Regions from separate parts of the Fictibacillus sp. KU28468 genome, predicted to be linked through region 1. Evidence: riboswitches for the same ligand, from Rfam matches in the RefSeq annotation. Region 1 holds a riboswitch; the other holds the start of a gene.
What was found. Region 1 has a riboswitch for S-adenosylmethionine ahead of OKX00_RS17500 (Fur-regulated basic protein FbpA). Riboswitches for the same ligand answer to the same signal wherever they lie in the genome.

Region 1 (4,760 bases):
GAATTAACGTTTTTGAATCCAAACTGATTTTACTAGGAGATTGTGCTGATGTTGAACTAAAAAGCCTGGACTCATATGGATGGAGTTCAGGCTATTTATTTTGTTTTCATCCTTTAAGTTCTGGTTCTCTAATTAAACACATTCATGGAACTATATTCCATGAATGTGTTTGGAGGCGATATAATGAGCATGAAATGGCAAGAGATTATAGACACTGAAGAAGAATTTGAGAAATTGCGTTCTCTTTGTGGAACACCCAGTATACGGGCTGAGAACAAAGTAATCTCATATCTTGACCAGCATTGCCGGGAATTTATCGGAATGTCCCCTTTTTTGACGCTGGCTACATGTGATTCGGAAGGCAGATGCGATGTTTCACCAAGGGGAGATATCCCCGGATTCGTTACCGTGCTAGACGAACATCACCTATTTATCCCTGAACGTCTTGGCAACAAAAGAATGGATTCTGCACAAAATATCTTAACAAACCCGGGCACGGGTTTGTTATTTATGATTCCGGGCCTGGGGGAAACGCTAAGAGTGAACGGAAAAGCCTTTATCTGCCGTGACAAAGAGCTTCTAGAATTAAGTACTGTCAATGGCAAACTACCCTTGTTTGGAATCGTAGTGAAGGCTGAGGAATGCTACTTGCATTGTGCCAAAGCGTTTATCCGCTCCGGGCTTTGGTGTCCTGAATCATGGGAGCCGAAAGAATCGCTGCCATCTGCGGCTAAAATGTTGGCAGCACATATGAATATTCCCAATATGAGTACTGAGCAGGTAGAAGAGGGTTTGCAAGAAGGATACAGACACCGGCTTTATTAAAAAAGGCTGTTTTCGTAACCGTTGTTCCTCTTAGAAGTGGTTGATTGGCATCCTGAAACGGATCCGTCAAATGGGAGGCTATAGATATGAACCAGAATGAAGAAATCAGAAGGCAGCTGTTAAAAACGGTAAGCGGTCTAAGCGATGATCAGTTAAACGAACCGGAAGAGAAGGGCAGATGGTCGATCATGCAGACGCTGCATCATCTATATCTCATGGAAAAATCGATCGCCATCATCATATCAAACCGTTTAAAAAGTAAAATAACGGTATCTGCAGAACCGAAACCGATTGAAATGACGGTGGACCGCAGCAGAAAAGTAGATGCTCCTGTTTTTGCTGTTCCCACGAAACGGTATCTGACCCTGGAAAAAATAAAAGAAAAATTGGAAGAATCACGAAATGAGCTGAATAAGGTAGCAAACAGCAATGATCAAGAGGCTTTGGAACAGAAATCCTACCCTCACCCGGTGTTTGGCCCGATGCCATTAAAACAATGGATTCCTTTCGTGGGGTATCATGAAAAGAGACATCTGGCTCAAATTGAAGAAATTAAGGAAAAGGTTCTTTCTTAGACAATTAAGCTAGACATCAACGGGAAGTTATACCTTAGTTGACTTATCAGAATACCTGCATTAAAATTTTACACAATAGAATAAATTGCTGATCAGAAAACTGAAGGCACCGCTATGCATGTTATTCCTTATGCACAGCGGTGCCTTTTTGCTGTCCTTTTCTGGTGAGGGAATATTGGAGGTATGTTATGTCTTTCAGCTATGTCAGCCATCTTGAATGTCCAAAGTGCGGCAGCATCTATGCTCATCACGAACCTAATCAATTGTGCCAGTGCGGTTCCCCCCTTCTCGTAAACTATGATTTAGAGGAACTGAAAAATGAGAATGAAATTATTAATAAGAAGAGGAATGATCTTTGGAGGTACCACAAACTTCTTCCTGTTATAGACCCAGATCATGTGGTATCACTGGGAGAGGGGATGACTCCTTTATTATCCATGCCTGCTCTCGGTGAGAAGCTTGGAATTGCAAATCTGCTCATGAAAGATGAGGGCATGGTACCTACCGGGTCTTTTAAGGCCAGGGGAGCGGCAGTCGGCGTTTCAAAAGCCAGAGAGCTCGGTATTACCCGGCTTGCCATGCCGACCAATGGCAACGCAGGAGCCGCCTGGTCACTCTATTGTGCAAGGGCCGGCATAAAGCCGTACATCGTTATGCCGGTGGATGCCCCAGTCATTACGAGAAAAGAAGTGGCGATTTCAGGTGCAGAGCTCTTTCTTGTGAACGGCCTGATCAGTGATGCCGGAAAAATTGTCGCGTCCCTTGTGAAGGAAGAAGGTTTCTATGATGCTTCCACATTAAAAGAACCTTACCGGATTGAAGGCAAGAAAACGATGGGGTATGAAATTTTAGAACAATGCGGAAGCGAGCCGCCTGATGTTATTGTGTATCCAACAGGCGGAGGAGTGGGGCTGATTGGCATATATAAAGCATTGAAAGAATTCAGGGAACTGGGCTTATTTAAAGGAAGCAGACTGCCGCGTTTAGTCGCTGTCCAGGCTGAAGGATGTGCACCGATCGTAAAAGCATGGGAAGAACACAAGAGTGAATCGGAGTTCTGGGAAAATTCTGAGACAGCTGCTTTTGGTATCAATGTTCCAAAAGCGATCGGAGATTTCCTTGTCCTTGAAGCACTTTATGAAACGGATGGATGCGCCGTTGCCGTTTCAGAAGATGAAATTAGCTTTACTCAGCGCCAAACTGCAGAGCTTGAAGGGAGTTTTATTTGTCCGGAAGGAGCGGCTGTGTTTGCCGCCTCAAAACGATTGAGGGAAAATGGCTGGATCAAAGCAGAGGAAAAGGTGATATGCCTAAATACTGGGCAGGGGATTAAATACCCTGATTCGTTTTCTGTAGATCCTCCCGTTTTAGAGCCTGGAGAAATCATTCGAAAATAAAATGAGTTATTGTCTTGACAATAAGATGGAAATCCCTATAATTGAATCCAATAGAATACATTTATCTTATATTTCTTATTTAGAGAGGTGGAGGGATCTGGCCCTTTGAAGCCTCGGCAGCGGACTCAATTATGAGCACTGTGCCAATTCCACAAGCAAAACGCTTGAATGATAAGAAGAGTATGACTTATGATGGCGATTCAACCTCTTCTTGTGCGTATTTTGCTTCCGCAAGAAGAGGTTTTTATTTATGCGAAAAACCAACTAATTCACTGTGAAATATAAGGATTGCTGATTGGTCAACCAAAGGCGCTTCATCATGAAAATGACGGCGGTTATTTTTTTGTTAAAAGCTTTATTAGTAAACGTAGTTGTTTATTTGTGGGGTGTGATTGAACCGCCTTCTGCTTTTCGGGCGTTTCATTTGTTTCACAAATCAGCAGGCTCATATCATCGCCAGCTATCACACACACCTTACTGTATAAAAAGGACTTGAGGGTCTCTTTCAAGCATCAGTATGCGATGCACAATAGGAAAGAAAATCAACAATGTGCTTTAAAAAAGCCTTGTAAAAAGGAGGGATTGTTTTGGAAAATCAACTAAGAAGAGCTGTGGAAAGCAAACGAAATCAGCTGATCAATAAACTCATCAATATGGGCATTTATAAAAAAGATGAGCTTCATTTATTTCAGCTGGCACTCTCTGATCTTGAAGAGGAGTATGCAAAGGCGGTAGGCGGCAAGAACAGCCTTCCGCAGGCTAAATAAACCACTCATTGAAGTATTCTTGCTTTTTTCGCGCCTGCTCCCCTTCTATTCTGTATTCGCTGCAACGGTTTTCTTAAAAACAGGGCAGCAATAAGAAAAACAGCGGGGAAAAGCAGCAGATGATACAAGTCAGACAGTACAACTTCTCTAATCATTCCCCCGGCTGCTTCTCGCAGTAAACTGACTCCATACGTAAACGGCATATACGGATTAAGCTTTTGAAAGAAGGAAGAGGTCATTGCCACAGGAAATGTTCCGCCTGAACTTGAAAACTGCAGAACGAGAAAAATAACCGCCAGGCCTTTACCCACATTTCCAAAGATGGAAACGAGCGTATACGTTAGTATGACAAAGACGATGCTCAGGAACATGGCAAATAAAACAAACCATGTTTTGTCCACAATGTAGGAATGGATAATGAACAGGTCACCAAGAGATACGACAAGCCCCTGCAGCATGCCGATCGTTGCAAAAGTCATCAGCCTCCCAAAATAAAAAGAAAGCGGTGAAATCTCTCCTTTACTTGGAACTTCACCTACTTTAAGAGAAGAGATGAGCAGCATTCCTCCCACCCAAAGCGCAAGTAAGGTGTAGAAGGGAGTCATGGCTGAGCCATAATTAGGAATCGGAAAAATTTTATTCTCTTTCAACGTGATAGGAGCGGCCAGAAAATCACTTTCCTTTTGAGCATCGTTCTTTAACGCTTTAATGATATCTCTCAAATTATTGTTGCGTTCAAAATCCCTGATTTTGTCTGCCGTACGTGTGATGGATTTCTCCATGGCGGGCAAGTCTTTTTCTGCAAATATAGCGGCCCTGTGGATTGCTTGTTCTATTTGGGGAAGCTGGGTATCCATCAATATCCCTGCTTTTTGAATATCTTGTTTGACACCCGGCAAATCGTTCCTCATAAAATCTGCTGCCTGTTGGATTTTCTGTTCTTGTGCGGGCCAGTCCTGTTGAGCAAATAAAGAAAGCTTCTGCAGAGGTTCGGTGTATGAGTCTGCACGGCCAGAAAGGATTTCTTTGTTCTGCTGGACGGTATTTTTAAGCTGATGCAATTCTTCTTTGATCGCTTCTAATTCATCAGGCTGGTATGAGATATCCGGGTTAGTTTTTTGTGCTGCGTTTCCTTTTGAGATCGCTTTATCTGCGGCTGTCTCCAGGTCAGTCAGTGAGCGTTCAAGATTCCCTGC
Region 2 (4,760 bases), 220 kb from region 1:
CCCAACGGTTTTGCAGCAGGAGCATTCCGTACCACAAGTTCGTTTCTTGGATTTGTTTCAGATGCTCAATAAGCGTACTGTTCATTTCCCCTTTCCAATCTTTCCATTGCTCGTCCAAATCAAAGGAATGCCTTAATTGAGCGTAGGTATAACCGGCAATACCAAGTATGACTTCCCATACAGATGAAGATTCTAGTGCCACTTGGACTTTTTCTGCGGGCTGTGCGGATAAAAGGTGTTTCAAGACTTTCCATCCCCCTTTTATAGTTTCTTACTATATATTCTAAATTTAACGAACTATTTATTCAATATATTTCGAATAACTATTCAAAAAAAACACAAAAGCAACTTTACGCTTTTGTGTTTCTGAGCCCATTTACTGTTTTACTTTCTCCTTTATTTGACCCATCTGCTTGTTATGAGCATGCGTATGAGCAGTAAAGCGGTCGTCCTCTACCTGTTCTGAAATCTTAAGACCCTGTGGGACAATGGAAGCCGATACCCGCTTTAGACCGAGTTGATCTTTTTGGTAAACATAGGACGCTCGTGTAGATACTGCGGCACCTGGCCATTTTATAAACTTAAAAAAGGATGGCATTCACCATCCCTTACACGATATTAATTGCCCGTGCCGCCAGTACAACGAGCGCAACAAGTGAGATCACCGATTGTGTCATCATCAGGAGTTTCGCCCGCCGGGAAAATACAGCCGTATCCGCCGGACTGAAAGCAACACTTGTGTTAAAGGCTACAAATAAGTAATCTAGGAAATTAGGCTTCCACCCTTCCCACTCTGGCAGAGAGGACATCATCTGAGGAAAACCAAATTCAGGCTTCCCTGGATTTTTTGAATTTCTCCGGATTGGCCCCCCTCTGTCGATCTCCCAATACCAGATCGCAAAAATCAGCACGTTCGCTGCCCACAATAGACCAGCACTTTGAAATAATTCACTGGCACTCGGCATGCCAAAAAATAAAGAATACACCAAGTCCACCATGCTGCTCATCAAGGCAAAAGTAAGAACTAAAACCCGAAGAATCGCAAATTTCCTCGACCATAGATCATGTTCAGAACTAACTGCGTAAAGCAAAGGAATATAAAGGATAAAAGCAATGACAATGACCGGCCAGTTCGGGCCGATTGTCACCATATTGGATAAAAGTTTAAATAGGACTCCGATGATGACGATCGCAACATCAGACGGCCAGCGGTAATCTTTTTTCGTACTCGTTTTCAATTTCATAAAACCGCCAACTTAAAAAGGGTAGTCAATGCAAGAAGAAATGCTCGTCCTCATACACCGCTACCTTATGATATGTTATTGAAAATGGAATGGTGAGCTTATCTTTCCAGGCGAATTAAAGTTTGATGTTATTCAAACAGTTGAATTTTCGGGTCTCTGCTATTTATGGCGAGTACCGTCTGCAGCTGACCTCTATGGTGATAGACATGTCCGAGAATTTCCAGCATCCATTCATATCTTGAATAGGACACTCCCCACCACGAAGTTGTCACAACAGACCAATCTTCATTCGAAAAACACGCCGTCTTTTCTTTTAAAAAAGCAAAATGAACAAGAAGCATCTCCTTTATTTCCGCAATGGTCTGGGGGTGATGCTTTTCATAGAACTCTTCCATCTCCTGCTGAGTGGCCCCATTCAAGATCATAAAGTCCGCTTTATAGATCACGGCTAGATGGGCTAACAGTTCCCGTAACGTTCTTTTCTCCGCTCCCAGCGAAAGTTCCAGGTCGCTTTCTTCCATGATTTCTAAAATTTTTAGAATGTAATGGTTGGCTACCTCCAGCTGGTGAAAAATTGGTTTTATTATATTCATGAGGACTCCTTTCTAAGTAAACAAAAAAACCCTCATATAAGGGTTTCATAGTGACAGTTAAACGCCAGTGCGACGGTGCTGGTTGTTGGCCTTTTTCGTCTGCTGGCTTTTCATTTGTTTGGTTGATTTAACCGGGTTTGTAGAAAGCTTTCCGTTAGCCTGCTGCTGCTTTTTTTCAGCCAGCTTTTGCTTGATCGCTTCCTGATAGCTCAGCTTTTTAGGCTGCCCATTATTTTCAGATGACATATTTCGTACCTCCTTATGCCGTGTAGATCATACTGTAATGATATCTTCTTCCACATGTTTTGTCTGCATTTTTTTACAAATAGGGCAACTTAATTGGAGAACATGCCCCAAATTCGCTATGATAGATGGCAGAAACAAGGAAAGGAACGCTGCGCATGGTGGATTTTGAATTGGATACAGTGGATTGCGAGAGGTTCGCTTTTTCTTGAAGAGCTCCGACACAAACACCCATAAATATATTTTTACAATGGCTCTGTAAGAAAAAAAGGAATTGACATTATTTTGAATCCCTGCCATAATACAAAGTAATTTGATATGAGTACACTCTTATTAAGAGCAGGTGGAGGGAATTAGCCCTATGAAGCCCGGCAACCATTCATGCTGAATCACCAGTATGGAAACGGTGCTAAATCTAACAGCGAAAGCTGAGAGATGAGAGGTCAACGGATTTATTCGGAAGCCCTCTATCTCTTTTGAGATTGAGGGCTTTTGGTTTAACTCCATGCTCTCAAGACAGTGTAGTACTATCAAAAAATGAAAATGGGGGTTGGGGAATCAATGAAATTAAAAAAATGGGGATTATTATTACTGGGAGTATTGATCGCAGCAGCATTATCGGCATGCGGATCATCTAGCACGAGCGGCGATGGGAAAAAGATAGAAAAATTAACTGTCGGTGCCTCAAATGTACCGCACGCTGTCATTCTAAAAGAAGCGGTTCCTTTGCTGAAGAAAAAAGGAATTGACCTGAAGATCGTTAAATTCCAAGATTACGTTCTGCCAAACAAAGCGCTGGCCAATAAAGAGATCGATGCTAACTACTTCCAGCACATTCCTTACCTGGAGCAGCAATTGAAAGAAAATCCAAACTATAAATTCGAAAACGCCGGAGCCATTCACATTGAACCAATGGGCGTTTACTCTAAAAAATACAAATCACTAAAAGATTTGCCGGACGGTGCAAAAGTAATTCTGAGCAATTCAGTAGCTGAGCATGGCCGAATCCTTTCTATCTTTGAAAAAGCAGGATTGATCAAGCTTAAATCAGGCGTCGGGTACAAAGCACAGCTGAAAGACATTGTTGAAAATCCAAAGAAACTTAAATTTAAGGCTGACATCGAGCCAGCTCTTCTTACAAAGGCCTATCAGTACAATGAAGGAGATGCTATCGTCATCAACACGAACTATGCCATCGATGCAGGACTTAATCCAAAGAAAGATTCCATCGCACTAGAAGGGCCTGATTCTCCATTTGCCAACATCATCACTGTCCGCCAAGGAGATAAAGACAAGAAAGCCATTAAAACCCTGGTTGAAGTGCTTCATTCTAAAAAGATCCAAACGTTTATTGAAAAAGAATACAAAGGCGCCGTCCTTCCTGTTTCAAAATAAGTTGAAATAAGAGCCTGGAGAATTTTCTCCTGGCTCTTATTTGGTATGGGGCATGGGGCGGGATGATGTGTTTGGCATGTAACATGCTTGATCTGGCACGTAAAGCGCAAAAAGCAGACTGTAAACTCTGAAAAACGGCACGTAAGCTCAGCAAAGTGGACAGTAAACCATACAAACCCGCATGTAAACTCAAAAATCAGTATTCAAACACGTTATCTGCACGTTAAAAACAAAGCATGCTCCTCAAAAAAAAATAAAGCTTCCCCTCATCTTCGAGAAAGCTTCTTTTTCATCAAATAATTGTCCTTATTTGCTTGGATACTGCACTTCTTTTTTAGCTTCTGACGGTTCCTCGCTGACTATAGGAGATGGAACGATTGGATTTGATCCTTTCTTTTACACCATCCGGAAGATATAGATATGGCTCTGCTTCCATATAATCCATCCATGCAACTTCCTCGATTTCATCAGGACAAAGGGTCCCAATCTTACCACCGGTTATTTTACCGAGGAACGTAAAGAAAATCACATGATGCCTACTTTCTTCAAAAAAGGCCTCTGATATTCCAAATACGTTCTCTACTTCTACCTCCAGGCCCGTCTCTTCTCTCACTTCACGGACAGCACCCTGTTCAAGGGTTTCCCCTTCCTCTACTGCTCCTCCGGGAAGCGTATAATAGGAACCTTTTTCCCCTCTGTTCTTCACCATTAAGATGTTATCCGCTCGTTCGTCCCACAATAAAACATAAACCACATCTACACGTTTCATTTGCTCATCTCCTCTAACTGCTTTGATAGCTTCTCATTACTTATGTAGGCCAACTGTTCAACCTCGTTGAGTACCCTTGCCCTTCCTTTTTCACTCAAAGTCCATTTTTCAGGGACAATTTCTCGATTATCTTGCAGAGGCAAAACATCTAATACTTTATCATCACTTGCGTACAAAGAAGATAGAAGGTAAAAACGGCGACAGAAGAAAGACTTTCCGGCCAACAGAACGTTTCGACAAGGAGTAGAATTTAAGAATTCAAAAGCAGAGTGAATGACACTCTCTACGCCTTTGGCTTCATTCCGGTTTGGTATGGCCACCAGTCGATCCTCACGAATTCCCGCTTTTGATAAAAGAGGAGCATAGTAATTATATTCATTTTGTTTCAAGAACGAGTTATAAACCCCAGGAATCAGGATCAGCTCTGCTCCTTTTTCTTCATAAAAGGAGAGCAGCTGTTCATTTAATTCCGGAAAATGTCCGGGATGATATAAAATGACATCGGGCTGTTCGAAT

Region 2: linked by a shared signal. The riboswitch ahead of OKX00_RS16310 (MetQ/NlpA family ABC transporter substrate-binding protein) and the one ahead of OKX00_RS17500 (Fur-regulated basic protein FbpA) in region 1 are both predicted to bind S-adenosylmethionine.

The regions. Positions count from the first base shown of each region.
Region 1 is NZ_CP110666.1:3,341,513-3,346,272, reverse strand. It holds gene OKX00_RS17520 (hypothetical protein) at 1-27, shown strand, start outside; gene OKX00_RS17515 (pyridoxamine 5'-phosphate oxidase family protein) at 184-825, shown strand; gene OKX00_RS17510 (DinB family protein) at 912-1,400, shown strand; gene OKX00_RS17505 (threonine synthase) at 1,589-2,797, shown strand; SAM riboswitch class I at 2,870-2,975, shown strand; gene OKX00_RS17500 (Fur-regulated basic protein FbpA) at 3,385-3,564, shown strand; gene OKX00_RS17495 (YhgE/Pip domain-containing protein) at 3,570-4,760, opposite strand, start outside.
Region 2 is NZ_CP110666.1:3,125,956-3,130,715, forward strand. It holds gene OKX00_RS16285 (ArsR/SmtB family transcription factor) at 1-244, opposite strand, end outside; gene OKX00_RS16290 (hypothetical protein) at 377-598, opposite strand; gene OKX00_RS16295 (hypothetical protein) at 609-1,244, opposite strand; gene OKX00_RS16300 (DinB family protein) at 1,373-1,837, opposite strand; gene OKX00_RS16305 (hypothetical protein) at 1,895-2,083, opposite strand; SAM riboswitch class I at 2,408-2,522, shown strand; gene OKX00_RS16310 (MetQ/NlpA family ABC transporter substrate-binding protein) at 2,642-3,475, shown strand; gene OKX00_RS16315 (NUDIX hydrolase) at 3,810-4,244, opposite strand; gene OKX00_RS16320 (hypothetical protein) at 4,241-4,760, opposite strand, start outside.